3 regions of the Tardiphaga sp. 172_B4_N1_3 genome follow, and region 2 is predicted to be linked to each of the others. Evidence: predicted binding sites of a transcription regulator. Region 2 holds the regulator's gene; each other region holds the start of a gene.
The links. The regulator PhoB, encoded in region 2, activates phosphate uptake and scavenging genes when phosphate is short. The targets are predictions, from matches to a motif close to TGTCATNNANCTGTCAT.
Positions count from the first base shown of each region.

Region 1 (10,019 bases), 1.4 Mb from region 2:
TGGCCCGCGTTATCAAACTCGGTGGATGAAGTGTGCTTAGCGCGCCGGACGCGGAGCGCCTGCGCCGCCAGCGCCGGGACGGCCGCCACGATCGGCGCCAGGACCCGCGCCGAACACCGGCTTCGGCTTCATCGGCAGCAGGCCTTCGCGCTGCAGCTTCTTGCGAGCCAGCTTGCGTGCGCGACGCACAGCCTCAGCCTTCTCGCGAGCCTTCTTCTCAGAGGGCTTCTCGTAGTGACCGCGGAGCTTCATCTCGCGGAAAATACCCTCGCGCTGCATCTTCTTCTTCAGCGCCTTGAGAGCCTGATCGACGTTATTATCGCGAACGAGAACCTGCACGCGGCATCCTCTTTTCAATTGATCGGATTTGAATTTCGGTAAAGTGAAGGGCCGACAAAGGCCATGCCCTTAACCTCAAGGGCGCCGATGTACCAGATGAAATGGCGAATGTCCACCTTGCGGCGCCGTCATTTTAACCTTCTGGGCCGGGAAAATAACCTATTTTTTCCGAATTTTCCCGGGTGGGGATAGGGCAGGTTCCCTGTCTCGACAGGTATTGGAGCACGGACGCATAATTCCCGTGGCGACTCAGCCGGGACGCCGATTACGATCGGAGAGCATCATGAATGGGAAAAAATACGCGGCCGAGCTGATCGGCACCTTTTGGCTCACATTTGCAGGTTGTGGCAGTGCCGTAATCGCGGCAGCATTTCCGCAGGTCGGTATCGGTCTCGTCGGCGTCTCGCTGGCCTTCGGCCTCAGCGTCGTGACCATGGCCTATGCCATCGGCCACGTTTCGGGCTGCCATCTCAATCCTGCGGTCACCGTGGGCCTTGCGGCAGGTGGACGTTTTCCCGCCGGCCAGATTCTCCCTTATGTGATTGCGCAGGTCGTCGGTGCGGTTGCAGGTGCGGCCGTGTTGTATGTCATCGCCAGCGGCGCTGCCGGTTTCGACCTTGCCAAGGGCTTTGCGTCGAACGGCTACGGCGATCATTCGCCAGGCAAATACAGCATGGTCGCGGGCTTCATCATGGAAGTCGTGATGACCATGATGTTCCTGTTCATCATCATGGGCTCCACACACGGCAAGGCGCCTGCGGGCTTTGCGCCGCTGGCAATCGGGCTTGCGCTGGTGATGATCCACCTCGTCAGCATTCCAGTCACCAACACGTCGGTGAATCCGGCGCGCAGCACCGGGCCGGCATTGTTTGTCGGCGGCTGGGCACTGCAACAGTTGTGGCTGTTCTGGGTGGCACCGCTGGTTGGCGGTGTTCTCGGCGGCGCGATCTATCGCTGGCTGAGTGACGAGCCCACTGGCGTGGTGGAAGGCAAGGCGACCGCCTGACGATGAGGAGGTGAAGCCGGCGCCGTTACGTCGCCGGCTTCACTTCAACCACGTGGCCCATCTTGCGGCCGGGCTTCGGCGCGCCCTTGCCATAGAGATGCACGGTGGCGCCGGGGACGGTAAGCCACTTGCCGTAGTCGAGAATGTCGTCGCCGATCAGGTTGATCATGGTGACCTGGCCGTGGCGGACGGGTTTGGCGAGCGGCCAGCCGGCGATGGCGCGGATGTGCTGTTCGAATTGCGACACCGAAGCGCCATCGAGCGTCCAGTGGCCGGAATTGTGCACCCGCGGTGCGATCTCGTTGACCACCAGTGTCGCGCCGTCAATTGAGCCCTTTGGACCGGGGACGACGAACAGTTCGACCGCGAACACGCCGACATAGCCCAGCGCAGTGCCAATCTTCTCGGCGATCTCGCGTGCCTTCGCGGCAAGCGCGTCGGAGATGTGCGCGGGCGCATAGGAGAATTTCAGGATGTGATCGCGATGCTCGTTTTCGGTGACGTCGAAACATTCGACATGGCCGTCGGCGCCGCGTGCAGCGATGACCGAGACCTCGCGTTCGAATGGCACGAAGGCTTCAAGGATCGCGGAATTGGTGCCGAGATCCTTCCAGACCTGATCGAGATCGTCACCCTCGCGGATGATTGCCTGTCCCTTGCCGTCATAACCGAAGCGACGCGTCTTGATGACAGCTGGCAGGCCGATCTTCTTGACCGCGGCATGAAGCTCGCCAGCATTCGCAACGCCTGCGTAACCGGCCGTGCCGATACCCAGTGACGTTACAAAATCCTTCTCGGCCAGACGATCCTGCGTGGTCTGCAGGATGGCCTGTGCGGGCAGAACCGGGCGCCGCGCGTCGAGGATCATCGCGGTGGCGGCCGGCACGTTCTCGAATTCGTAGGTGATGACGTCGCAATCGCTGGCGAACAGTTCGAGCGCCTCGACATCCGCATATTCAGCACATGTCGCATTTTGCACCACATCGAAAGCCGGCGAATCCGGATCCGGTGAAAAAACCTGACAGCGCAGGCCGAGGCGTGCTGCGGACATCGCCAACATGCGACCGAGCTGGCCGCCACCGAGAATGCCGATCGTATCGCCCGGCTTGAGAACCTTCGTCACCACAGCGCTCACGCCGCACCTTCCGGCTTTTCAGCCACGGCATCGGTCTGCGCCTTGCGCCAGGCGGCGAGCTTTGTTGCCAGTGCCGTGTCGTGCAGCGCCAGCACGCTCGCCGCGAGCAGTGCCGCATTGATCGCGCCGGGTTTGCCGATGGCCAGCGTGCCGACGGGCACGCCGCCCGGCATCTGTACGATCGAATAAAGCGAGTCGACGCCGGACAGCGCCTTGGATTCCACGGGCACGCCGAATACCGGGAGTTCCGTCAGCGCCGCGGCCATGCCGGGCAAATGCGCAGCGCCGCCGGCACCGGCGATGATGATCTGGAAGCCCGCTGCCTTGGCGCCCTTGGCGAATGCGACCAGCCGGTCCGGCGTGCGGTGGGCCGAGACGATGCGCGCCTCATGGGATACGCCGAGCGCTGTCAGCGTTTCGGCGGCGTGGCGCATGGTTTCCCAGTCCGACTGGCTTCCCATAATAATGGCGACGGGCGCGGTCATTCCGTATTTTCTTTCGCGAATCCAGAAAGATAGGCTGGAAATACAATGTCGTCCCCTTGCGTGGCAAGGAGCGTGGCAAACATGATCTCGTCTTGGTGAAGACTGGCAAGCCTTGTAACAAATCCCATGCAAAAGAAAACCCGAACGCCTGCTCCAAAGTCGGTCAAACGTTCCATGAAGCCGGCGTTGCGCGGTTCCAAGGCGTTGGTGTCGCTGCCGAAAAGCCGCGCGCCGGCGGCCGCGCTGACGATTCGGGCGGCTGGAAGCGCAACTCACACAGGCCGAGGCGAAGATTGCCGAATTGCGAGCTTCGGCGGAACCGACTCCTGCTCGACATTCTCAACCGCCGTGGCTTTGCCCGCGAGCTGACCCGCGCCGTGGCCTTCATCGCCCGCTATAGCGCGACGGGTGCACTGATTGTGCTCGATGTCGACCGCCTCAAGCCAATCAACGACGCCTTCGGTCACGCGGCCGGCGACATCGTGCTCAAGGCAGTGGTTGGCGTGCTCTGGCGGCATGTCCGCGCATCCGACGTGATCGGGCGGCTGGGTGGTGATGAGTTCGTGCTGTTGCTGTGGAATGTCAGCGAAGTCGACGCGCGCGCCAAGGCGCAGGTTTTGGAAGCCGCGATCGACCAGCTCACTTTCGTCTTCCGCGACATCAACGTGTCGGCTGGCGCCTCTGCAGGCGTCGCACTGCTGGGTCCCGATGTCGATGGCGAAGCCGCGTTGGTTCAGGCCGACAGGGCGATGTACGTGCGCAAGACCGCGCGACGCGCGAAAGTGTAGTTAGCCATCGCCGGCGTTGGCGCCTTACAACGCGCTGAGGTCGCTTGGCACTTCGCCAAAGGCGCGGATCACCTGGGCGTCGCCGAACTCGCCGATCATCGGATCGCCGGTACGGCTGAAGGCCAGTGCGCCGATCGAGCCCGGTGCACGGGACAATAGTTCGGCGCGGCGGATGGCGCCGGATGCGCTCTGACATTCCTCGGCGGCACCGGCGGCCGGCGAACCAGAGTCGTCGTGCAGGAAGGGCAGTGCGACATAATAGGTGATATCGGCCATGGTGCCCTCACGAGTCGATTGATCTCGGCGCAAGAATGTTCTTATTTTGTTCTTATTGTCAAGTTTCCACAGCGCCTCGTTTGCAGTCGCCCCATTCCGCTCCTGTTAGGCCGCAATGGCTCGCTTGCGCAGTGCGAGCGTCACGTCGGCCAGCGCGAGCGCCATGGCGATCAATTCGCGGAGCCCAGCAGTTTTTCACCGCGCCACAATGCGATGCTGGCCAGAATCCAGAATTAAGTCTGGCTGTCGTGCCTACGATGCCGCGCGAAAAGAGCGGCGGCCGTCGCGAAGCAAGGTTTTGACGACGGGCGAGTTCAACGCCTAGCCTGCTGCATTCACCGCGAGTTAAAGAAAGCCGATCCATCGATCATCGCGCGTTGAGTTCGTAGCCCTAGCCGTTCTTTAACCGACGGCCACAGCGCGACGCGTTGTCTCAGGCAATAATATCCGGGGTGATCTGGTCTTCGATAAAGGAGATCCGGTCTTTCAGTTGAAGCTTCCTCTTCTTCAACCGTTGCAGTCGCAAAAGATCGGGTGCCGGTGAATGCTGCAAGGCATCGATAGCGGCGTCGAGGTCGCGATGTTCCTGCTGCAATCGGGCGAGTTCTAACGGGAGTTCGCGATCTTCGTCGTCGTTCATGTTTCTAGCTGACTGGATTCGCAAGTCATTTGCGAGAGATTTCTAGAGTGACTATCGCCGGTGCAGGCGCACCACGCAAGCCGTCCGGTTCCAGGTTTTTGCGGCGCAATTAGGTCACGATTCGTTTCAGACGATACCCGAAACTCAAAATACACTTTTCAATACCCATCGACAGATGTCCACTGTCATGTAGAATTCATCGTCCAACCGAACGTATCCTGAGGTTCAATCCTACCGAGGAGTTTTCGAATGGCACTACAGGCGCATCTCGTCGAACTGGAACGCAAGCACAAAGTTCTCGAAAGCGAATTGCACGAAGCGCTCGTGCACCTGTCTACCGACGATCTCCGCATCGTCGAACTCAAGCGTCGAAAACTGATGGTCAGGGACGAAATCCAGCGTCTCAAAAACGGGGCCAGCGAAACGGTGCACTGATCAACGGCTGCACTGATCAGCGAACGATAAATCACAGCATCGACATCACCGTCTACGTCACTGCTTTCGCGTAGGTGCGATGATGTCTTCCCCTCATCCCGCGATAGGTTTGCGACGAAGCTCCAGTATTCGGTTGGCCTGGATCGCTTCGCCTGCAACCTTTCGCGTTCAATGTCCCGCCATCTCAGCCACGTAGTCCGCGATGGCCAGCGATGATGTCAGCCCCGGTGACTCGATGCCGAACAGGTTGATAAGGCCCGGCACGCCATGGGTCTGGGCACCCTGGATCATGAAATCCTGCACCGCGACTGCGGGCGGCACGATCTTCGGCCGCATTCCGGAGTAGCTTGGCATCAATGCGCCGTCCGGCAGACTCGGCCAGTAGCGCCTGATGGCCGGATAGAACCTCTCTCCGCGTGCCGGATCGACCGTGTAGTCGATATGATCCACCCACTCGACGTCAGGGCCGAAACGCGCCTGGCCGGCCAGATCGAGCGTGAGATGCACGCCGAGGCCGCCCGGTTCCGGCACGGGATAGATCAGCCGCGAGAACGGTGCTTTCGCATTGCAGCTGAAGTAGCAGCCCTTCGCCAGATAAGCGGGCGGTATCAGGTCGAGCGGCATGCCGTCGAGCATGCGAGCGATCGCGGTTGCGGACAGGCCTGCTGAATTGATCAGCATGTCGCAGGCTAGTGTCATCGGAGCTTCGCCGCCGACATCCAGTTCGAAACCGTCGGCGGTGACCCGGCCACGTTCCAGGGGCGCGAGGAATGCGAAGGCCGCGCCCGCGGCTTCCGCTTCACCGCGCAGCGACAACATGTAGCTGTGGCTGTCGACGATCCCCGTGGAGGGGGACAACAGCGCGGCTTCGCAAGCCAGTGCCGGCTCCAGCGCCCGTGCCTCTGTCCCGGATAATTGCTTGAGGTCAGCGACGCCATTGGCTTCGGCATGCGCTTTGATCGACGCCAGTTTGGCTATCTCCTCCCGACGTGTGGCGACGATCAGTTTCCCGGAGTTGCGATGTGGGATGCCGCGATCGCGGCAATAATCATAGAGCGCCTGTTTTCCAGCGACGCAGAGCCGTGCCATCAGGCTTCCGGCCGGATAATAGATGCCGGCATGGATGACCTCGCTGTTGCGCGACGAGGTCACGGTACCGATCGCGTCCGCGGCCTCCAGCACGATGACCTCGCGTCCCGCTTCCGCCAGTCGCCGGGCGATCGCAAGACCCACAACGCCGGCGCCCACCACCACGCACTCAACCTTGTCCATGTCGCGTCCGATAGTTTGCTGCGCCGGTCAGCTGCGGTTCGACCTTGCGCATGTGGCGCATTAGTAAAACATTAAGCATCACAGCTAATTACCACCAAATTTCGCCGCATTCTGCAGGTGCGACGATACGTATTTACCTGATCCACATACCTGTAACCAAACACTCACGCTGCGAATACGCGGGTGTGTAATGACTGGCAAGATCGGGCGATCAGACAGCAAGGCGGCAGTGTCCGTCATCGCAGTCGCGTGCCTTCTCGGCAGCATTGCCGGAGCCCACGCAGAATCCCCGGCGGTTCATTATATCAGTGAGCTCGACCCGCAAATGATCTGGCAGATCCTCATCGGTGGATTTGTCGCGCTGGCATTTCTCGCCGCCATTGTGCTGTGGGTCGCCTCGGCGCTGCGCAATGTGCGTCGCGAGCAGCATCGTCGCAATGCGTTTGTCGGTTCTGCCCTCAATCATCTCGGCCAAGGCATCGTGATGCTCGACGACCAGAAGCGGGTCGTGTTTTGCAACGATCGCTATCTTGAGATCTACGACCTGACGCGCGCCGACATCACCAAGGATATTACCGGTCCAGAATTGCGTGAGTTACGCCGCCAGCGTGGCAAGCTCGATCTGGCCACCCAGAGCTTCTACGAGCAGACTGTTTCCGCCGGCGAGTACATTGCCGAAATGCCCGGCGGGCAATCCGTTCACGTCAAGTTCAGCCGGCTTCCCAATGGCGGCGCCATTGGGATTCATGAGGACTGCACCGAGCAGCGTTTCCTGCAGCGCGAGCTTGCGACCACCAAGCAATTCCTCGAATCTGTCCTTGATCACGTCCCGATCTGCGTCGCGGCCAAGACCATTGACGATGGCCGCTATATCTTCGCCAACCGGGCTTTCGAGACCTTCTCTCGGCTCTCGCGCGATAAGATCGTCGGCAAGCGACCGGATCAGATATTCTCCGCACAGTCTGCGAAAGCGATTGCCGAAGCCGATGCCCTGGCAGTGGAAACGCGCAGTCAGTGTCGCAGCGAGTTCAATGTGGAGATTGGCTCAGACCTCCGCACGCTGGATAGCAATCGCGTGATTGCCTTTAACGAACGCAATGAGCCGGCATTTCTGATTGCGCTGTTCGAGGATGTGACCGACCGCAAGTCGCTGTCCAAGGAACTGGAGAACGCCAAGAAATTCCTTGAGACCGTGCTCGACAACATTCCTGTGTCGCTGATGGTGCAACAGATCAGCACCGGTCGTTATCTGTTCGCCAATCGCGGCGCAGAAGTCATTCTGGGTCGCAAACGCGAAGACGCTATCGGTCTGACTGTTCCCGAAATGCTTCGCCCGGAAGAAGCGAAGCTGATCGTCAGTCGGGATCAGGCGGCGATCAGGGGCCGAACACCGATTGCGGAAGAGCATCCGATCAGCACGCGCGACGGATTGCGGCTGTTCCTGACCCGGCGGGTCACAGTGCTCGACGAAGCAGGCGAGCCGCAATATCTGATCAAGACCCACGAAGATGTGACCGACCGCCGCCAGACCGAGGCGCGGATGGCGCATATGGCTTATCACGACGGCCTGACTGATCTGCCGAACCGCCCGGCCTTTTTGCAGGCTCTGTCGCAGATGATCGATGCCTGCGGCGAGACCTCCGAGGAATTCGCGGTGCTGTCGATCGATCTCGACGGCCTGAAGGAGGTCAACGATGTCTTCGGTCATGCCATCGGTGACAAGCTGCTGATCGAAGTGTCGCGTCGTGTCGATGCAGCCGTGGGCGGCGGAGTTGTGGCGCGGCTCGGCGGTGACGAGTTCGGCGTGATCATCGACGGCGCGCAGCCCGCGGCTGGGCTGTTGATCGCAGAGCGGATCTCCGCGGCCCTTGCGGAGGAATTCCCGATCGAAGGCAAATCGGTGCGGACAGGCGTCACCACGGGCATCTCGCTGTTCCCGCGCGACGGCCATGACCCGGCCGCGTTGCTGGCGAATTCCGGCGCGGCGCTGTTCCGTGCCAAGTCGCAGTCGCGCGGTTCGATCAGCATCTTCGAGCCGCAAATGGACCAGCAACTGCGCGATCGCCGCGTGCTGCATCAGGACCTCTCGGCCGCGATCCGCAATGGCGAATTGTCGCTGCACTACCAGCCCCAGGCACGCGCCGGCCAGACCGTGGTCGATGCCGACATTACGGGCTTCGAGGCGTTGGCGCGGTGGATTCATCCGACGCGCGGTTTCGTGCCGCCCGGAGACTTCATTCCGCTGGCCGAAGAAAGTGGTCTGATCGTCGAGATGGGCGAGTGGATCCTGCGCCAGGCCTGCCTTGAGGCCGCCTCGTGGCCGGTACCGCTGCAGATCGCGGTCAACCTGTCGCCCGCGCAGTTCATGCACGGTGATCTCGTCGGCCTCGTGCATTCGATCCTGCTCGAAACCGGCCTGCAGCCCGGTCGCCTTGAGCTGGAAATCACCGAGGGCGTGCTGATCGAGGATTTCGATCGCGGCGTCGCGTTGCTACGGCGGTTGAAGGCGCTCGGTGTGCGCATCTCGATGGATGACTTCGGCTCCGGCTATTCCTCGCTGACCTATCTGCAGGCATTCCCGTTCGACAAGATCAAGATCGACCGCGCTTTCGTGATCAATCTGGGGCTCAATCCGCAGTCCGCCGCCATCGTGCGCGCGGTCATCGGGCTGGGCCATGGCCTCGATGTCGCGATCGTTGCGGAAGGCGTCGAGACCCACGAGCAACTCTGCTTCCTCGCCAGCGAAGGCTGCGACGGCGTACAAGGCTACTTCATCGGGCGTCCTGCCCCGATTGCGCAATATGCTGCGCTGGTCGGACGGATTGCCGCCGCTGCGCCCGCCGCGCGCATGGTCGGTTGAGCGACAGGCCGTTGCGAAGTGCTGATGTTGTTGAGCCCGCGGCGTTCCGCGGCTAGCTTGCGGTTATGACGAATCTCACTGCGACAGTCGCGGATCCGGCGGCCAGCGATGCGCCGGTCATCGCCTATCCCACGCCCTTGCTGCGGATCGACGGTGTCACCAAAAAATTCGGCGCGCATAGCGCAGTGGACAATCTCTCTTTGGACATCAAGGCCGGTGAATTCTTCGCGCTGCTCGGCCCGAGCGGTTGTGGCAAGACCACGTTACTGCGCATGCTGGCAGGCTTCGAAGCGCCGGACACGGGCAAGATCGAGTTGAACGGCGAGGATATCGCCGCGGTCTTGCCGCATCAGCGGCCCGTCAACATGATGTTCCAGAACTACGCGCTGTTTCCGCATCTCAACGTGCGCGACAATATCGGTTTCGGTCTCAAGAGCGCTGGCCTGACGCGTCTCGGCATCGATACGCGGGTTGCCGAGATGGTGGCGCTGGTCAAGCTCCAGGGACTGGAGAAGCGCCGACCGGATCAATTATCGGGCGGCCAGAAACAACGCGTGGCGCTCGCCCGGGCGCTGGCGCGGCATCCACAATTGTTGCTGCTCGATGAGCCGCTGGCAGCTCTCGACAAGAAACTGCGTGAGGAAACCCAGGTCGAATTGATGGCGCTGCAGCGCCAGCTCGGCACCACCTTTGTGATCGTCACCCACGATCAGGAGGAGGCGATGACCATGGCCGACCGCATCGGCGTCATAAATGACGGTCGCCTGCAACAGGTAGCGACAC
Region 1 covers NZ_CP197238.1:3,936,517-3,946,535, reverse strand. The annotation lists gene rpsU (30S ribosomal protein S21) at 37-339, opposite strand; gene aqpZ (aquaporin Z) at 623-1,345, shown strand; gene AB7783_RS18710 (5-(carboxyamino)imidazole ribonucleotide synthase) at 1,371-2,468, opposite strand; gene purE (5-(carboxyamino)imidazole ribonucleotide mutase) at 2,477-2,965, opposite strand; gene AB7783_RS18700 (hypothetical protein) at 2,962-3,141, opposite strand; partial or broken gene AB7783_RS18695 (GGDEF domain-containing protein) at 3,092-3,753, shown strand; gene AB7783_RS18690 (hypothetical protein) at 3,778-4,029, opposite strand; gene AB7783_RS18685 (YdcH family protein) at 4,463-4,669, opposite strand; gene AB7783_RS18680 (YdcH family protein) at 4,919-5,104, shown strand; gene AB7783_RS18675 (NAD(P)/FAD-dependent oxidoreductase) at 5,273-6,376, opposite strand; gene AB7783_RS18670 (sensor domain-containing protein) at 6,567-9,236, shown strand; gene AB7783_RS18665 (ABC transporter ATP-binding protein) at 9,302-10,019, shown strand, end outside.
Region 1: the regulator PhoB is predicted to act here: its motif matches at 4,853-4,869, upstream of AB7783_RS18680 (YdcH family protein).

Region 2 (10,019 bases):
AGCGGCTCGATGAGAATGCCTGCGGTGTTCGGACCGATCGCCTTCTTAACGGCTTCGATATCGCCGAGCGGCAACTGATCGAAGCCGTCGAGCGGCGTGCCGTAGCCTTCGAGATATTTGGCAGCGCCGGTCGCAGCCAGCGTGCCGAGGGTGCGGCCATGGAACGCGCCTTCAAAGGTGATAATGCGCGTGCGCTCGGGATGGCCCTTGGAGAAATGATAGTGGCGGGTCACCTTGATCGCGCATTCCATCGCTTCCGCACCCGAATTGGCGAAGAACACGAAGTCGGCAAAGCTCTGTTCGCACAGCCGGGCCGCGAGGCGCTCGCCGTCCGGGCTCTTGAACAGGTTCGACATGTGCCAGAGCTTGGTGGCCTGCTCCTGCAATGCGGCGACCATATGTGGGTGCGCATGGCCCAGCGCGTTCACGGCAACGCCGCTGGTGAAGTCGAGATAGCGCTCGCCATCGGTTCCAATCAGCCACGCGCCTTCACCGCGCTCGAAAGCGACATCCGCACGCGCGAAAACAGGCAGCAAGTGAGCCTGAGAGAGGGGCGAAGACGTTGCGTTGCTGGTCATAACCGATCCGATCGAAAAGACTGCGGCCGCGTCGATGACAACTGTGCGAAATCGAACAACGGACCCTAGAAACGAAACGTGCCGCCCTTCTCGGGCGGCACGTGGGCATTATTCTATGTGTGCTGTGAAGACTGTCAACCGCGCACTGCGGCTTTCGAGTCACACGGAGTCGCAGAAAAAGCCGATTTTGCAGCTTTACTTGCAGAAGCATGTGGACGCGGCATGCCCGACTCTTGCGCGCGAGTCACGGCATATTGTAGCTTTTGCCTCGTCGGATACGACATCTCGTGCGGCGGTAGATCCTTTTGACACATCCAGTGCGGCGTAACAGCCGGACGCGAAATTCGCGCCCGGTGAGCGCTAAAGGATTCTGACCGCAGGGATTTTTGAAGTCTCAACTCGCAGCGCTGCCCGGTCAGGCCGGCGCTCACGAAGGGAAAACGGCGATGACGGTAATGACATGGACCGACGATCGCGTCGAACAGTTGAAGAAACTCTGGGAAGGCGGCCTTTCCGCCAGCCAGATCGCTGCGGAACTCGGTAACGTGACCCGCAACGCCGTGATCGGCAAGGTTCACCGCCTTGGCCTGTCCGGCCGTGCCAAGAGCCCCTCCTCGGCAGCTCCGCGGCAGCGCAAGGCGCGCCCGGTGCAGCAGATGGTACGCGTCGCCCGCCCGATGGCGCGCGGCAACACCGCGCTGGCCCATAATTACGAGATCGAGGCCGAGCCCGATCCGATCGCCTATGACAACATTGTGCCGATCAGCCAGCGCCTGTCGCTGGTCGAACTCAACGAAGCCACCTGCCATTGGCCGATCGGCGATCCGTCGAGCGCGGACTTCTATTTCTGCGGCGGCAAGGCCCTGGCCGGCGCCCCCTATTGCGCGCATCACTCGCGCATCGCTTATCAGCCGGCAAGCGACCGCCGCCGCGCAGTGCCAAAGCCGACGCGCTGAGCTGGAAAGCATCTAAACCAAATGAAAATGCCCGGTGATGAGCCGGGCATTTTTTGTTTGGGGCTTCTAACCTCGCCCCGCTTGCGGGGAGAAGGAAGATACCTACTCCGCCGCCTTGTCGAAGCGGTCATCCAGCGCGTAGCCGGCGCCGCGCACGGTGCGGATCGGATCGGGCTCACCGGCGGGGTTGAGCAGCTTGCGCAGGCGGCCAATATGCACGTCGACGGTGCGCTCGTCGATATAGATGTCGCGGCCCCAGACGCTGTCGAGCAACTGTTCGCGGCTGAACACGCGGCCCGGATGTTCCAGGAAGAACTCCAGCAGGCGATATTCGGTCGGACCGAGATCGATCGGACGGCTGGACCGCACCACGCGGCGCTTGTCACGGTCGAGTTCGATGTCGCCAAACGCCAGGACAGTAGCGAGACGCTCGGGAGCTGCACGACGGAGCAGGCCCTTCACGCGGGCCAGGAGCTCCGGCACGGAGAACGGCTTGACGATGTAGTCGTCGGCGCCGGTGGCGAGACCGCGAACGCGCTCGCTCTCTTCGCCGCGCGCCGTCAGCATGATGATCGGCAATGCCTTGGTTTCGGGCCGTGCGCGCAAGCGGCGGCACAGTTCGATGCCGGACAGGCCCGGCAGCATCCAGTCGAGCACCACGAGATCCGGCACCCGCTCCTTCAAGCGGGTGTCGGCATCGTCGCCGCGAGCGACGGTTTCAACATCATAGCCTTCGGCGTCGAGGTTGTAGCGAAGCAGCGTCGTTAGTGCCTCTTCATCTTCCACAACCAGAATGCGTGCATTCACAGCCATCTTGATCAATACCCTCAGTGACGTCCGACAAGTCTTTAAATCATGATCCTTGCGGAAGACTGGCTTCCACTTTTCCGGATCATGCTTCAGACCGTCGGCGTATTCGCGAATGTGGTCATGTCGCCCTTCGGGCGCTTGTCGAGGATCTGCTGGCCCTCGATCATGTAGAACACGGTTTCCGCAATATTGGTGGCATGGTCGCCGATCCGCTCGATATTCTTGGCGCAGAACATCAGGTGGATACAGAACGAAATGTTACGCGGGTCTTCCATCATATAGGTCAGGAGTTCGCGGAACAGCGAGGTGCAGATCGCGTCGATTTCCTCATCGCCCTTCCACACCGTCATCGCGGCGGGCAGATCATGTGCGGCATAGGCGTCGAGCACGGCCTTGACCTGGGTGGTCACGAGGTCGGTCATGTGCTCGAGGCCGCGGATCAGCTTCAGCGGATGGAAGTCGCTGTCGAGTGCATTGACGCGCTTGCCGATATTCTTGGAGAGATCGCCGATGCGTTCCAGATCGGTGGCGACGCGCAGCGCGCCGACGATCTCGCGCAAATCGACAGCCATCGGCTGGCGCTTGGCGATGGTCAGCACGGCGCGCTCTTCGATCGTGCGCTGCAACTGGTCGATCTCGGAGTCGGTGGCGACGACGCGGGCGCCAAGTGCGACATCCCGGCGGATCAGCGCGTCGACGGATTCGACGATCTGCCGTTCCGCGAGGCCACCCATCTCGGCGACGAGACGGGTCAGCTCCTGCAGATCGTCATCGAAAGCCTTGGTGGTGTGTTCAAAAGCCATCTCAAATTCCTCCCGCGAATATGTCGCGTCAGCCGAAGCGGCCGGTGATGTAATCCTGGGTGCGGCGATCGGTCGGCGACGTGAAGATCTTGTTGGTCTGATCGAACTCGATCAACTCGCCGAGATACATGAAGGCCGTGCTGTCGGAGACGCGGGCAGCCTGCTGCATGTTATGGGTCACGATCGCGATCGTGTACTGATCCTTCAACTCGTCGATCAGCTCCTCGATCTTCGCGGTCGAGATCGGATCCAGCGCCGAGCACGGCTCGTCGAACAGGATCACTTCCGGCCGCACCGCGATGGTGCGCGCGATGCACAGGCGCTGCTGCTGACCGCCCGACAGGCTGAGACCCGACGCGTTGAGCTTGTCCTTGACTTCGTTCCAGAGTGCACCGCCGCGCAGCGCCCTCTCGACGCGGATGTCCATCTCCGACTTGGAGATCTTTTCGTAGAGGCGGATACCGAAGGCGATGTTTTCGTAAATCGTCATCGGGAACGGAGTCGGCTTCTGGAACACCATGCCGACGCGGGCGCGCAGCAGGTTGAGGTCCAGCTTCGGATCCAGAATGTTCTGGTTGTCGAGCATGAGCTGACCTTCGGCGCGCTGGCCGGGATACAGATCATACATGCGGTTGAAGATGCGCAGCAGCGTGGACTTGCCGCAGCCCGACGGGCCGATGAACGCAGTCACGCGGTTCGCCATCAGCGTCAGGTTGATCTTCTTCAGGGCGTGGTGTTCGCCATAGTAGAAGTTCAGGTCGCGCACGGTGACCTTGGGACGGGTCTCGCCCTGCAGGGCCGACGGCGGCGGCATCGAGACGGAAGGAACGCCAGACGACACAGAAAGCTCACTCATTTTGCTGTCCTCTCGGCGCCGAGAATGCGCGCGCCAATGTTAAGGGCAAGTACGGTCAAGGTGATGATCAGGGCACCGCTCCAGGCGAGCTGCTTCCAGTACTCGTAGGGGCTCTGCACGAAGTTGTTGATGGTCACCGGCAGGTTGGCCATCGTCTTGGTGAGATCGAGGCTGAAGAACTGGTTGCTCAGCGCGGTGAACAGCAGCGGCGCCGTTTCACCGGCGACACGCGCGGTCGCCAGCAGCACGCCGGTGATGAGACCGGCGCGGGCTGCACGATAGGCGATCCGCTTGATGACCAGGGAGCGCGGCAGGCCGAGCGCCGAGGCCGCTTCACGCAGCGGGTTCGGCACGAGACCAAGCATATCTTCAGTGGTGCGAACCACGACGGGGATCACGATCACGGCGAGCGCGAGCGAACCGGCGAGAGCCGAGAAGCCGCCCATCGGAACCACCACCGCACCATAAACGAACAGGCCGATGATGATGGACGGGGCCGACAGCAACACGTCGTTGATGAAGCGGATCACCGAGGTAAGTTTGTCGTGCTTGCCGTATTCCGCGAGATAGGTGCCGGCAAACAGGCCGAGCGGCGCGCCGATGCCGACGCCGATGACGGTCATGATGATCGAACCGACGATGGCATTGAGCAGGCCGCCTTCCATGGAGCCGGGCGGCGGCGTGTTCTGGGTGAAGATCTGCAGACTGATGCCGGCGATACCGTTGTAGAACAGCGTGAACAGGATCAGCGCGAGCCAGGTGACGCCAAAGAGAGCGGCACCCATGCAGAGCCCACGGATGATCATGTCGTTGCGGCGGCGTGAAGCGTAAATCGGGTTCATATTAGTTGCCCGCCTTCTTTTCCAGACGCAGCAGCATCAGACGCGCTGCCGAGAGCACGAAGAATGTCAGCACGAACAGCAGGAGACCGAGCAGGATCAGACCCGATTGATGCAGACCGTCGCTCTCCGCGAACTCGCTGGCGATCGCTGCCGAGATCGTGGTGCCCGGGCCAAAGATCGAGCCTGTGATCCGGAACGAGTTGCCGATGATGAAGGTCACCGCCATCGTTTCACCGAGCGCACGGCCGAGCGCCAGCATGACGCCACCGATCACACCAACGCGGGTATAGGGGATGACGACGTTGCGGACGACTTCCCAGGTGGTGCAGCCGACGCCGTAAGCGGCTTCCTTGAGCACCGGCGGCACCGTCTTGAACACGTCGACCGAGATCGAGGTGATGAAGGGCAGCACCATGATGGCGAGGATCAGCGACGCGTTGAACAGCGAGAGATAGGACGGCGGGCCGGCGAAGATCACGCCGAGGACCGGGACGCCTTCGAAGGCGTTGATCATGAATGGCTGCACGTGGTTGGCCAGGAACGGGCCGAGCACGAAGAAGCCCCACATGCCGTAGATGATCGAAGGAATACCGGCGAGAAGCTCAACCGCCATGCCGATCGGGCGGCGCAGCCAGTTCGGGCACAGTTCGGTGAGGAAGATCGCGATGCCGATGCCGACCGGAATGGCGATAGCCATCGCGATCACCGAGGTGATCAGCGTGCCGTAGATCGGGCCGAGCGCTCCCAGCACCGGCGGATCAGCCGACGGTGCCCAGCGCTGCGTCGTCAGGAACGAAAAGCCGAATTCGCGGAGCGCCGGCCACGCACCAACGATAAGCGACAGAATGATGCCGCCGAGGATAAACAGAACGGACAGCGCCGAGATGCGGGTGATCCAGTAAAACGCCTGGTCCCCCGTCTTGAAGGCATTCAAAGCCTTCGCACGATCATAAGGTCCAGCAGCGTCCATCGAAGAGCTCTGTACGGCCATGTCTGCCACGCCAGTCCCCTGTAATTGTTACAATACCCCAAAACGCATTGCCCTGGAGGGGCTTGTCAGGGCGCGAAGTCAGAAGAGAAGAAGAAAGAAATTCAGCCCTGCAGCAAACGGAGGAGAGATGCCCCTCTCCTCCGCCCACACACCAGATCAGCTCTTGATGTCAGCCGACCAGGTCTTTTCGATCAGCTTGACGACCGAGTCCGGCATCGGGATGTAGTCGAGCTCTTCGGCAGCCTTGTCGCCCTTTTCGAACGACCACTTGAAGAACTTCAGCGCTTCAGCCGAGGCCGCCTTGTCGGTCGGGGTCTTGTGCATGAGGATGAAGGTCGCCGCAGTGATCGGCCAGGACGCTTCGCCCGGCTGGTCGGTGAGGATCACGTAGTAGCCGGGAGCCTTGGCCCAGTCGGCATTGGCAGCAGCAGCCTGGAAGGCAGCGACGGTCGGCTGCACGGTCTTGCCAGCCTTGTTGACGAGACCGGCATAGGTCAGCTTGTTCTGCTTGGCGTAAGCATATTCAACATAACCGATAGCGTTCTTGGTCTGACCGACGTTGCCGGCAACGCCTTCATTGCCCTTGGCGCCGACGCCAACCGGCCACTCGACAGCCGTACCGGTGCCGACCTTGGTCTTCCAGTCAGCCGAGGCCTTGGACAGATAGTCGGTGAAGTTGAAGGTGGTGCCCGAACCGTCCGAACGACGAACGACGGTGATGGCAGCCGACGGCAGCTTCAGCTTCGGGTTCAGCTTGGCGATGGCAGCGTCGTCCCACTTGGTGACCTTGCCGAGATAGATGTCGCCGAGCACTTCGCCGGAGAGAACCAGCTCGCCCGAGGCGATGCCTTCGAGATTCACGACGGGAACGATCGCGCCCATCACCATCGGCCACTGAACCAGGCCGTCCTTCTCGAGCTGCTCAGCCTTGAGCGGCGCGTCGGTGGCGCCGAAGGTCACGGTCTTGGCCTGGATCTGCTTGATGCCGGCGCCCGAACCGATCGACTGGTAGTTCAGACCATTGCCAGTCTCTTTCTTGTAGGCGTCGGCCCACTTCGAATAGACCGGGAACGGGAAGGTTGCGCCGGCACCCGTGATGTCGGCGGCAAATGCCGAGGTCGAGGCGGCGACGAGGCCGGCAGCGACGATCGCTTTGAGGAATTTCATGGGATGTCTCCAATCTCGTGAGCGACCGCGCCGGATGCGCCAGTTGTGCTCACGCCGCCCGTTTAGGGGTGGTCGATTGTGCTTTTATGATAGTTCCGTGACACTTGGATGACGACACCAAGCATCTGTAAATGCTTTGTTTTTCTGCCTCCGCGGATAATTTTACCGTGCAAATGACATGGAAAATGCCCTGCCATGAGGGTCATCCCAAGCCGTCAAAATCCGCCGTCACAGGGGTTAACAATATGTTTCAGCAGGCGGAATCCGGCCTCGCGCGCATGCGCGCGTATGACAGCGGCGGGCACGATATTGAGGGGGATCGGACGCAATGCCGCACCATCCGCCAGGGCTTTTTTGACTGTCTGAGCGAAGCGCAGCGACGCGGGACCGCCCGAGGGCGGCCCTGACGGGCGCAAGAGAACGAAGGGAGTTTAAGGCGTCAGGACGCGGCGGAGGTAGGAGGGGCCGGCGGCGTCTTCACCTGCGGAAAGGCGGCGGTAAAAGTCGCGCCGTTCTTCGGTACGCTTTCGATCAGCAGCCGGCCGCGGTGCCGGTTCAGGATGTGCTTCACCAGCGAGAGGCCAAGGCCCGTGCCGCCCTGTGCGCGGCTGTCGCCGACATCGACCCGGTAGAAACGTTCGGTCAGGCGCGGCAGATGCTCGGGGGCGATGCCCGGGCCATAGTCCCGCACGGCGACGCGGATTTCCGGCACACCCTCCGAGGTCGACTCCGTGGTCAACGATACGTCCACCTTGCCGCCGGATGCGCCGTATTTCAGCGCGTTCTCGATCAGGTTCTCGAACAGCCGAAGCAATTCCTCGCGATCGCCAGCGATGGACACCGGCGTCTCCGGCAGCGCCATTTCGATCCTGACGTTGCGCTCATTGGCCAGCGGCTCCAGCCCATCGCCTACCTGACGGATAATGGGGAGAATATCCACCAGCGTGTCCGGCCGCACATGCGCCGACAGTTCGACGCGCGACAGCGACAGCAGATCGTCGATCAGCCGTGCCATGCGGGTCGCCTGCGCATGCATGATGCCGAGAAAGCGCTCGCGCGCCTTGGCGTCGTCCTTGGCAGGTCCCTGCAGCGTATCGATGAAGCCGGACAGCGCCGCCAGCGGCGTGCGCAGCTCGTGGCTGGCATTGGCGACGAAGTCGGCACGCATTTCCTCGACACGGCGCAGCGGCGTCTGGTCGTGGAACGTCATCAGCATGCAGGTGTCGGTGCCGCCAAAGGCAGTCGGAACCGGCACCGGCGTGATCATCAATTCCATCCAGCGATCGACCGGAACGTGGTCGAGGTAAGTCGCGCGGCGCGGCTCGGTGGTGGCGATGGACTCGCGCAAGGCGGTGATGATCTCCGGCGAGCGCAGCGCGAATTGCGCCAGCTCGTTCTTGCGGAGTGCCGGCGCGAGCTGCGCCGCTGCGGCATTGAGATGGATAACGCGGCCGGCGCGATCGAGCAGCACGGCGGGATCGGGAATGCCGGCAATGATGGCGCGCACCGCGGGTGCCTCGACAGGATTGGCGGCCAGCGCCTCGTCGCGCGCCGTCACCACGTCGTGCAGCCGCCACGGCACCAGCGCTGCGCCGGCGATGCAGACGAACACGATGCCCGCGCGAACAGGCGACAGCTCGCCGAAAAACACCAATGCGGCCAAGGCCAGGCCGGCGGCCAGCAGGATGATCGCCGAATGCCGCAGCCGATCTGGCCACGGCGAAAACATGGTCGATGGAGAAGCTTCAATGGCCATCTGAACCGGATCTCTTCCTGCTGCGAATGCGAACGTATGTCAGGCGCCGGAGCGACCATGTTCCTTGAGCGGGTGGCCGACGCCGGGCTTGGCGTCCGCCGCGACCGCCTGCAGCTTCTTCGATCGCGAACCGATAATAAGCTCGCGAAGCGTCAGTAACATGACTGATATAAAGAACGGCGCGAGGTAATAAAGCACCCTGAACAGTAGCATGCCAGCCAGCAGCTTTTCCTGATCCATCATTTCGAGGCCAACCAGCATGGCGGCGTCGAACACGCCAAGACCGCCGGGCGAATGGCTGGCGAAACCCAGCAAGGTGGCCGAGACGAAAACCACCGCCACCACGACGAAACCGACGTCAGGCTCGGCAGGCACGAGCATGTACATCGCCAGCGCACAGAAGCCGAGATCGATGATGCCGATGGTGATCTGCAGCAAGGTGAGCGGACCGCCCGGCAGCACCACCGACCATGGGCCGCGGCCGACGCTGCGCGGCTTCATCCAGACCCAGACCACATAGCCGACGAGGCCGGCGAGGATGATATAGGCCAGGATGCGGTTCATCCATGGCGGCACCTGGTTGATCGCGCTGGCCGCCTCCGGATGATAGGCGATGCCCATGCCGAGCACCGCGAGATTGCCGAGCCAGAAGGTGAGGCCGGCGAGAAAGACGATCTTGGCGACATCGACGGCGCTGAGATCCCAGGCCGAATAGATGCGATAGCGCACCGCGCCGCCGGTGAAGACGCTGGCGCCGACATTGTGGCCGATGGAATAGCTGGTGAAAGCGGCCAGCGCGTTGATCCGGTACGGCACGTCGCGGCGACCGATCGTGCGCACCGCAAACCAGTCGTAGAATGTCAGCGTGAAATAGCCGGCGGCAACCGACAGCGCCGACAACATGATCAGCCGCGGCTCGGTCTCGGTCATCGCCCGGAAAACGGCAGCAGCGTCGATGTTGCGCAGCTTGTGATACAGCATGTAGCAAGCGATGCCGATCACCGCGACGCTGATCAAGACACCGAGCTTGTGCAGGATTTGCTTCTCGCGCAGAAACGAGATCGCCCTGCGTATTGCTTCCAGCATCTCAACCTCGAATGCGATCCCCTGACCAGAGAGATCTGGACCAGGAAGTCAGACTAGCCTCGGCGGAACCGCCACATCAGTTGTCTCCGGCACAACCGTCGTAGCGCGTTTTGCGGCAAAGTGGAATTCGCCGACTGTGAATAAAAACAAGCCACATCAGTATATTAGGTCAGT
Region 2 covers NZ_CP197238.1:5,304,956-5,314,974, reverse strand. The annotation lists gene AB7783_RS25155 (aspartate aminotransferase family protein) at 1-578, opposite strand, end outside; gene AB7783_RS25150 (GcrA family cell cycle regulator) at 1,025-1,534, shown strand; gene phoB (phosphate regulon transcriptional regulator PhoB) at 1,637-2,341, opposite strand; gene phoU (phosphate signaling complex protein PhoU) at 2,434-3,147, opposite strand; gene pstB (phosphate ABC transporter ATP-binding protein PstB) at 3,176-4,003, opposite strand; gene pstA (phosphate ABC transporter permease PstA) at 4,000-4,845, opposite strand; gene pstC (phosphate ABC transporter permease subunit PstC) at 4,847-5,845, opposite strand; gene pstS (phosphate ABC transporter substrate-binding protein PstS) at 5,993-7,003, opposite strand; gene AB7783_RS25115 (ATP-binding protein) at 7,443-8,759, opposite strand; gene AB7783_RS25110 (lysylphosphatidylglycerol synthase domain-containing protein) at 8,799-9,845, opposite strand.

Region 3 (10,019 bases), 230 kb from region 2:
TGGAATGACCGGCATCGAACTGGCGCAGGAGATTCGAAAACTCTATCCGGATCTGCCGGTGGTGCTGACCTCCGGCTACAGTCACGTGCTTGCGCAGAACGGCACCTTCGGGTTCGAGCTGCTGCATAAGCCCTATTCGATCGAGCAATTGTCGCGGGTGCTCACCAAGGCCGGCACATGGCGCAAGGCTCAGCGCGAAGCCGTCTGAGTCGCCGGGAACCCGATGGAACTGGCGGGAACCTTCTGATTTTCCTGGCGTTATCGCGCCATGAACAAGCAGTCTGTTAACGATTCCAAGCCCGAATCCAATCCCAAGTCCGTCTCTGACGCATCCGACGCGAAGGGGCCGATTGTCGGGGTCGTTGGCGAGGACGGCAAGCATATCGAGCCGCCGCCGCCTGAAGTCGTCGAGCCCGATCCGGACCTGACGCCGGAAGAAGCCGAGCAGGTGCGCAAGGATTATCTCCTGACGCGGTTCTGGATCAGCGCGCGCGGCTTCTGGGGCAAGTCGGGCGACAGACTAGCCTGGGTGTTCTCGGTCGGGCTGCTGCTGCTCATCGTCGCCAATGTGGCGTTTCAATACGGCATCAATGTCTGGAACCGCGCGATCTTCGACGCCATCGAGAAACGCGATGCGGCCAGCGTGTTTCATCTCACCGGCGTGTTCTTTCCGCTCGCCATCGGCAGCGTGCTACTTGGCGTCGCGCAGGTCTATGGCCGCATGGGTATCCAGCGTCGCTGGCGCGCATGGCTGACCAATTCTGTGGTGTCGCGCTGGCTCACCAGCGGTCGCTATTATCAGCTCAATCTTGTCGGTGGCGATCACCAGAATCCCGAATATCGGATCGCCGAGGATCTGCGCATCGCGACCGACTCGCCCGTCGACTTCGTCTCCGGCGTCATCGCGGCATTTCTGTCCGCCACCACCTTCATCGTCGTGCTGTGGACCATCGGCGGCGCGCTGACGCTGACGGTGGGCGGCAGCGTCATCACCATTCCCGGCTTCCTCGTGATTGCCGCGATCATCTATGCCGCCATCGCATCCGGCTCGATCATGGTAATCGGCCGCCGTTTCGTGCAGATCTCCGAGGACAAGAACCAGGCCGAGGCCGAGTATCGTTATGCGCTCACCCGCGTGCGCGAGAACGGCGAGAGCATCGCGCTGCTCGGCGGCGAGGAAGAAGAGCGCGACGGGATCGACAAGACCTTCGGCAATGTCCTCAAACAATGGGCGCGTCTCGCCGGACAGCATATGCGCACCACGCTGGTGTCGCAGGGCTCGAGCCTGATCGCGCCCGTCGTACCGCTGCTGCTGTGCGCGCCGAAATTTCTCGACGGCAGCATGTCGCTCGGTCAGGTGATGCAGGCGGCGTCTGCGTTCACCATCGTGCAGAGTGCATTCGGCTGGCTGGTCGACAACTATCCGCGCCTTGCCGATTGGAACGCCTGCGCGCGCCGCATCGCCTCGCTGATGATGTCGCTGGATGGTCTCGAACGCGCCGAGCTTGGTGACGGTATCGGCCGTATCAAGCGCGGCGAAACGACGGATGAGACGATGCTGAGCCTGCATGATCTCTCCGTGACGCTCGACGACGGCACTGCCGTCGTCGGCGACGCCGAAGTGAAGATCGAGCCTGGTGAACGTTTGCTTGTCGCGGGCGAGTCCGGCACCGGCAAAAGCACGCTGGTGCGCGCCATTGCGGGCCTGTGGCCATGGGGTGGTGGCAGCGTCAATTTCCATCCGGACCGGCGGCTCTTTATGCTGCCGCAGAAGCCCTATGTGCCGTCAGGCACCCTGCGCCGCGCAGCCGCCTATCCCGCGGCGTCTGAGGACTGGACCGTCGAGCAGATCGGCGAGGCCCTCGACAAGGTCGGGCTCGGCCATCTCAAGGAGAAGATCGAGGAGGATGCACCGTGGGACCAGACACTGTCCGGCGGCGAGAAGCAGCGTCTCGCTTTCGCGCGGCTGTTTTTGCACTGCCCTGATATCATTGTGCTGGACGAAGCGACATCGGCGCTGGACGCGAAGAGCCAGGACAAGATGATGGAGCTGCTCACCAAGGAGCTGCCCAACGCCACGGTTGTATCGGTCGCGCATCGAGTCGAGCTTGAAGCCTTCCACAGCCGCAAGATCGTGCTGGAACGTCGCAAAGGCGGCGCCAGGCTGGTCAGCGATATCGATCTCATCCCGCGTAAGGGTAAGCGCCGTCTGCTCGGCCGCTTCCTGCGCCAGCGTAAGCCGGCCAGGAGCGCGGCGTGACACCATGCGCTATGAGGTGCTTGCTGCGCGTTTCGACTTAGAAGAAGTTGATCTTCAGCGCCGGCGACAGGAATATCGCGATATTGGCGAAGAGCCCGCCGGCATAGGCGGCTGAGCGCAGCGACGATTTATCCGCGATGTACAGCAGCGCGTGCGCAATCCGAAACGCGAGATAGAGCGCGGCCAGCACGCTCACGGTCGTCGCCGATGCGCCAAAGTTCAGCGCGGCGATGACCGAGACAGCGTAGAACGGGAAGCTCTCGAAGGCATTCTGGTGCGCAGCATAGGCGCGGCGTTTGGCACCTGAGAGGTTTTCGGCGCTGTCGCGCGGCGCGCTGTTATCGCGCGATCCCGCTTTGGCATAACCAATAATGATCAGCGGCAGCAGTGCAGCAATCAGAATGCTCCAATAGGCGAACGGCATCGAAATCCCCCAGGTCAAAATAGTATGGCCAAACTGCGTCTTGATGGGCGGTTCCTGTTCCGCTGTCAAACCCGCCTTCATCCGGCCCGTTGTCGCGGAACATCGCATCGATCGCGCCGTTGTTAGTTCAGCCCCAAGGGAGACAGATGATGGCCAATGACAATACCCGTGATATCGAACGTGCCTGGGAATTGATGAAGAAGATCGGCTTCGCCATGCTGGTGACGCATGATGGCGACAAGCTGCGGGCGCGCCCGATGGCTGCCTATGTGGATCGCGAAGCCGATGCGGTCTACTTCCTCAGCGATGCGCGTAGACACAAGGATGATGAGATCAAGCGCAATCCGAACGTGAATCTCTCTTTCGCAGATGCGAGCGATCAGAAATATGTCTCGGTGAGCGGCACTGCTGCCGTCTCGAACGATCGCGCCAAGATCAAGGAGCTGTTCACCACCTCCGCAAAGGCGTGGTGGGACAGCGCGGAAGATCCGAATATTCGTGTGCTGAAGTTCACGCCTGACGATGCCGAGTTCTGGGACTCGCCGGGCACTGTGATCAGCTATGTGAAGATGGCCGCTGCGGCTGTGACTGGTACGCGTCCGGACATCGGCACCAACCGTAAGGTCGCAATCTAGATGCCTAAAGACGATTCACCCGGCATCGATCCCGTCGAGGATCCGCCGATCAAGCCCGGTCAACCCTCCGAACCGCCGCAGGAGAGCCCGCCGGGCAATCCGCGGCCCGAGGTACCGCCGCCGGTGCGCGATCCCGGTGAGCCGTCGCGACCCGAAGAGTTACCTGGAGATGTGCCTGATGAGATGCCGGTGCCAAATCCTGATATCAATCCGGGTCAGCAGCCGCCTGCAGTGATGTAGCGAACTACAGATCGATGGCCTGAACGCGCAATGAACAAAGCGCGTTTGGGCCATTGTCGTGTCGAAAATAAAAACGAATTTGCATTTGCCTGTCGCCACATTCCGGCCCAATGCATATCAGTTGATCAATGTGCCGATTTGTTCGGCCGACAAAAATCAGTTTGTTGAAGATCCTTATCCGGGGGCCCAAGGTCTATCATGACAAAACTTCGTCTCGTATTGCTGGCCACGACGACGCTCGGCGTTGCGCATATCGCAGCGACCGCTGCTTATGCGTCGAGTGTCGATGCGCCGATCGTGCTCGCGCAGGCCGCACCTGCTGCGCCTGAAGGCGAGCCCAAGGCTCCCCCGAAGGCACCACCCAAGGCTCCGCCAGCAGCTGCGCCGCCTGCCGCGCGCCCTGCGGCGCCACCGCCGCCACCACCGGCTCCCCCTCCTGCTGCGCGTCCCGCGCCTCCGGCGCCTCCTGCTGCACCGCCGCCTGCAGCTGCTCCTCCACGCCCGGCACCGCCGCCACCCCCACCACCTGCGGCTGCACCGCCTCGCCCCACGCCTCCTCCTCCGGCCGCCGCTCCGCCGCCGCGCCCAACTCCGCCGCCGGCTCCCGTCGCGCCTCCGGCCCCGCGCGCCGCACCTCCAGCGCCCACCGCTGCGCCTGTAGCTCCGGCAGCGCCAACGCCGCCCGCTGCGCGTCCCGAACGTCGCGAGCCCGGCGAAGGGCGTCCTGAGCGCCGTGAACCCGGTGCAACGCCGCCGGCCGGCGCACGCCCCGCGCCTGCAACGCCACCAGCCGCAGCGCCGGCGACACCGCCTGCAGCAACACCGCCTGCCGCGCGGCAGGCACCTGCTGCTGCGCCGACACCGGCTCCAACACCGGCAACGCCGCCAGCGGCTGCGACTCCCCCTGCGTCAACGCCTCCTGCAGCAGCACCAGCGCCGTCGGCAGCTCCGGCTGCGCCGGGCACACCGCCTGCTGCGGGTGCGCCTCCGTCTGGTCGCCCCGGTGGCCCTGATGGCCGTGGTCCTGACGGACGAGGTTCGGATGGCCGCCGTGGTCCTCCTGGTGGTCCGGGCGCAGGCGCGCCCGGTGCACCCGGCACCGCGCCCAACGCTACGGCGCCCGCCGCTGCGCCGCCCACGAGCACTGCTGCACCTCTCGTGGTCGCCCCCGGTGGCGGCAACATCAAGGTCGTGCAGCCGCCCGCACCGACCGTGACGGCACCGATCCCTCAGGCGCCGCCGCCGGCAGTAGCGCTGACGCCGATCGCACCGGGCGCTGCCCCCCAGGGGCCGCGCAACATGGGCGATTTCCGCGGCCAGCGCAGCGAGCGCCAGGAAGGTGGTCGCACGATCATCACCGAGCCTGGACGCATCATCGTGCAGGATCCGAGCGGTCAGTCGTTCATCCGCCACAACGAGGTCGATCGCTTCCGCTACGGCGCGCGTGACATCCGTACGGATCGGGTCGGCGGTGAGGATCGGACCATCGTGATCCGTCCCGACGGTTCGCAGATCATCACGGTGGTCGGCCGCGACGGCCAGCTGCTGCGACGTATCCGCAGGGATCGTGAGGGACGCGAGATCATCATCATCGATAACTCGTTCCGCGGTCCGCGTGGCCCCGGCGGTCCGGGTGGACTTGGCTTCTATGTCGATTTGCCGCCGCCGATGATCCGGATTCCGCAGAACCGTTACATCGTCGACTACGATCAGGCCTCGCCCGATCTTGTCTACGATACGCTGATCGCGCCTCCGGTGGATCGCATCGAGCGCCGCTATACGCTCGATGAAATCCGCTACAGCCCGACGGTGCGCCAGCGCATGCCGTCGATCGATCTGGACTCGATCAACTTCGAACTTGGCTCGTGGGATATCCCGCCGGATCAGGCCTCGAAGCTGCAGGTGATCGCAGATGGTCTCAACCGGGCGATCTCGCGCAATCCACGAGCGGTGTTCCTGATCGAGGGTCACACCGATGCGGTCGGCTCCGACGTCGACAATCTGTCGCTGTCGGATCGCCGCGCCCAGTCGGCGGCAGAATTGCTCACCCAGCAATTCCAGGTGCCGGCGGAAAACCTGACGTCGCAGGGTTATGGCGAGCAGTATCTGAAGATCCAGACCGACGGTCCAGAGCGCCAGAACCGCCGCGTCACGATCCGCAACATCACGCCGCTTCTGAATGGCGGTCAGGCCTCGCTGCCGCCACCGCCTCCAGGCACCGCGCCGCCGCGTCGCTGAGCGGTTTGAGATGAAAGAAAATGGCCGGGAGTGATCCCGGCCATTTTTGTTTTGATAGTACGCTGCTGCCAATGGCTTCCCTCCCCACTGCGCGGCTTGAGGGAGGGAAAAGACGCTGCTACTTCGCCGCCAGCCCCAACGCATCCACCATCACGCGAAACACTTCCGTATTGTCCATCGAACCCTTCACACGGTCGCTGCCGGGGCCGGTGGCGGTGAGGATTACGTCCTCGCCGGAATGCACGCTGGCGCCCATCATGGCCGGCAGATTGCCGAGCCGCAGCATGCTGCCCGGCGCATTCTTGTATTTCTCGTTGGCCTTGAAAGTGCCGGGCTCTTCGCCCTTCTCGGTCGGATCGTTCGGGTTGTCGAGCTTCGGCCGCAGCGTCTCGTAGTGATCGGGAAGGCTCGCCGACATGATCGCAAGCCGCCGGCTGACATCGACGCGCGATGGATAGCCTTCGGCGTCCGGCGCGGGATAGTTCGGGAAGCCGGCCTTCTCATAGACGCCAAGCCGTTCGCGCAGCGGCAGGTTTGACTCCTTGCTCATGTCGTCATTGACGGTGCCGACCAGGCTGTTGGGATGGCTGTGGTCGGAGACGACGAGGATGAGCGTGTCGTCGCCGCGCTTGCCTGCCCAGTCGCGGGCGAGCTTCACGGCATTGTCGAGCATGATGACGTCATAGACGGCGCGGTCCATGTCGAGCAGATGGGCGTATTTGTCGATCAGGCCGGACTCGACCATCAGGAAGAAGCCGTTGTCGTTGCGCGACAGCACCTTGAGCGCGCCATGCACCTGCTCGGTCAAATCAGGCTGCTGCGGAAATTTCTTCACGCCGCCACCGCCGAGAAACTTGCGGTCCAGCACGCCGTCCATATTGCCAGGCGTAAAAAGTCCAAGCAGCTTGCGCGTCTCCGGCTTCTTGGCGAGGCCGTTCAGTTCGGGCGCCGTGGTCGCCACCGAATAACCGGCATCGCGGAAGCGCGCGACATAGTCGACGTCATCCTTACGCTTCGAAGCCGCGGCCGCCTGCGGCAGGAAATTCGCAGCGCCGCCGCCCATCAGCACGTCCGGCTTGGCCGCAAGGAACTGCGCGACGATCTCGTCATAGGCCGCGCGGCGCCGGGTATGCGCGATCATCGCAGCGGGTGTCGCGTCCTCGACCTCGGTATTGGTGACAATGCCGATCGCCAGATCGAGCTTGCGCTTCGCGAGGCTGGTGATGGTTTCGACCTGCGGATCGTCGAACACATTCGCGGTGCGATCCGCATAGACGCCCATCGCATTGGTTGCGGTCTTGTGGCCGGTGGCATAGGCGCTGGCCGAATTCGCGGAATCGGTGATGATGGAATCGGAGCCCGCCGTTGCCACCATCGCCATATGCGGCATGTCGTCCATCGCGAGCTTGCCGCGGCTCTTGCCTTCGGTGATGCCCTTCGAAAGAATTCTGGCGCCGACGCGGTGCGCCAGCGACATGCCGTCGCCGATAAACAGGATCACATTCTTCGCCTTGCGCGGGCCGGTATCGTAGACGTTCCACGTCACCGCGCGGCTGTGTACGCCGTCGCTGACTTCGATCTTGTAAGTCCCGGCTTTGTCGAGCGTCACGTCGCGCAGCAGCAGCGCGGACTGATCCTTGCCGTCTTCCTTCGCGATGTAGTCCGCGGATTTGCCGAACGCTGCGGTCTGATCGGCGCCGTTGATCGTCACCTTGATGTCGGCGGCCTGAACGAGTTCGGGAAACTCGACCTTGAAGTCGAATTTCGCGCCCGCGAGGATATCAGCGCGGTCGAGCGGGTAGATCGCCTGTGCTGGCAGCGAGGTGCTCGTCAGTAGCAGCGTCGCAGCGGCCGCAATAAAGGTTCTCGTCATGATGAATATTCCCCCTGAGGCGGCCCGCTTAGGGCGCTGGCCTTCATTACGACAGTTGGATGACTGGCAGGTGACGTGCGGCCGTGCCAACGGAACGGAGGCCAAAATGCTAGGTCTCATAGTTCGCGGAGCTCTCAAGATAACTGCAGAGCATATCTGCCAGCCCATCCGCGAAAGCTGCGATCTCCGCGACGGACCGGGGGCGCATGGAAAAGTCCTTTCCTACTCCGCTTAAAGTCGAGGTGATGACATCGACGACGAGCGATCGCTTTTCCTCAGTCGCCGTTGAAAGGGCGTGGGCGATAAAGGCCGTGAATGTACGCCGTCCTGCCGCTTTCGCCTTGCGGGTCTCTGGGGCGTCCCGGTAGAGCGGCGCGGCGCCACCGAGCGCGTGGCGAATATCAGCTTCGTCGCATTCTGATTTGATGAAGGCATGGACCAGTTTGCGGAGACGCGCAGGTGGCGAGGCGCCTTCATCTTCCAGGATCTGGCGGAGCATGTCGTTGGTGTCTCGCCATTCGTCGCTCTGCAAACGAAACAGGATCGACGCCTTGTTCGGGAAGTATTGATACAGCGATCCGACGCTGACACCGGCCTTCTCCGCCACGCGCGCGGTGGTGAATCGGTGAAATCCCTCTTTCGCCAAAACCTGAATAGCAGCCTTGAGAATGGCGCTGACCAGCTCTTCGGAGCGGGCCTGTTGCGGCAGTTTTCTCGAATGAATTGAAGGGCTTGTGCGACGCGCCATTTGCCGCCTCCGCAATGCGATTAGCGAATGCGAATAAATATTCGTATTTGCAGAGAGGCGCAATCAAGCGCTGCTTTCGCAGGAAATATCATGACCACACTCTCGACGGATCCCGTCGCTCCCCTTCTCAAGCGTCTTTTTGAGGAAGCAGATGCCGCACGGTCCCGCACCAGCCAGGCCGTCGCCGACCTGTCTGAGGACGATCGGCTGCGGATAATGCAGAGCAAGACCGACTATGTCGATCTCTACAGCCGGTTCAAGGACGTCCCGCTCGCCGTGTCGCCCGCGACCGGCGCGCTGCTCTATATGCTGGCGCGATCGACCGGCGCCCGGATGATCGTCGAATTTGGCACGTCATTCGGGATTTCGACGCTGCATATGGCGGCTGCGCTGAACGACAACGGCGGAGGCCGCTTGATCACGAGCGAATTCGAACCCTCGAAGATCGTCATCGCGCGGCAGAATCTCGCCGAAGGCGGCCTGATCGATCTCGTTGAATTTCGGGAAGGCGATGCGTGGCAGGCGTTGCGGGTCGATCTGCCCGATACGATCGATCTGCTGCTGCTCGATGGCGCCAAGGCGCTCTATCCGGAGGTGCTTGCGATCGTCGAAAGCCGCCTCAAGCCCGGTGCTTTCGTCATTGCTGACAATGCGGATTACAGCCCCGACTATCTCGCTTATGTCCGCACTCCTGCGAATGGTTACCTGTCGGTCCCGTTCGGCGATGATGTCGAGCTGTCGATGCGCATGCAGCGATGAAGGTGCTAGACCTAGACGCCAAAGTAGGATGGGTTTTGCTTACGCTCAACCCATCCTACGTGTCACAACGCCACGGTCGTCAGCTCTTGTCGCTGTCCAGCTTCGGAATGTTCGAGCCTTCGCCGGCGCTCAACAGACCCGTCTTCGAATACAGATCCAGCTTGGCGCGGGTATCGGTGATGTCGAGGTTGCGCATGGTGAGCTGGCCGATCCGATCTGCCGGCGTAAACGGCGCATCCTCGACCTTCTCCATGCTCAGGCGCTCCGGCGCGTAAGTCAGGTTCGGGCTCTCGGTGTTCAGGATCGAGTAGTCATTGCCGCGGCGCAGTTCGAGCGTGACTTCGCCGGTGATCGCGCGGGCCACCCAGCGCTGCGCGGTCTCGCGCAGCATCAAGGCTTGCGAATCGAACCAGCGCCCCTGATACAGCAGCCGGCCGAGCTTCATGCCGCTCATGCGATATTGCTCGATGGTGTCTTCGTTGTGGATGCCGGTGACGAGACGCTCATAGGCGATGTGCAGCAGCGCCATGCCGGGCGCTTCATAGATGCCGCGGCTCTTCGCCTCGATGATGCGGTTCTCGATCTGGTCGCTCATGCCGAGCCCGTGGCGGCCGCCGATGACATTGGCCTCGAGGAACAGCGCGACAGGATCGGTGAAGCTCTGGCCGTTCAGCGCAACGGGCTGGCCATCCACAAACCGCACCACGACCTTCTCGGCCTTGACGGCGCAGTCGTCGCGCCAGAACGGCACGCCCATGATCGGGTTGACGATCTTGATGCCGCTGTCGAGCTGTTCGAGATCCTTGGCTTCATGGGTGGCGCCGAGCAGGTTGCTGTCAGTC
Region 3 covers NZ_CP197238.1:5,079,197-5,089,215, forward strand. The annotation lists gene AB7783_RS24100 (ATP-binding protein) at 1-208, shown strand, start outside; gene AB7783_RS24105 (ABC transporter ATP-binding protein/permease) at 269-2,260, shown strand; gene AB7783_RS24110 (MAPEG family protein) at 2,298-2,684, opposite strand; gene AB7783_RS24115 (pyridoxamine 5'-phosphate oxidase family protein) at 2,834-3,319, shown strand; gene AB7783_RS24120 (hypothetical protein) at 3,320-3,559, shown strand; gene AB7783_RS24125 (hypothetical protein) at 3,756-4,652, opposite strand; gene AB7783_RS24130 (OmpA family protein) at 4,718-5,797, shown strand; gene AB7783_RS24135 (alkaline phosphatase) at 5,916-7,670, opposite strand; gene AB7783_RS24140 (TetR family transcriptional regulator) at 7,780-8,418, opposite strand; gene AB7783_RS24145 (O-methyltransferase) at 8,509-9,177, shown strand; gene argG (argininosuccinate synthase) at 9,257-10,019, opposite strand, start outside.
Region 3: the regulator PhoB is predicted to act here: its motif matches at 7,719-7,735, upstream of AB7783_RS24135 (alkaline phosphatase).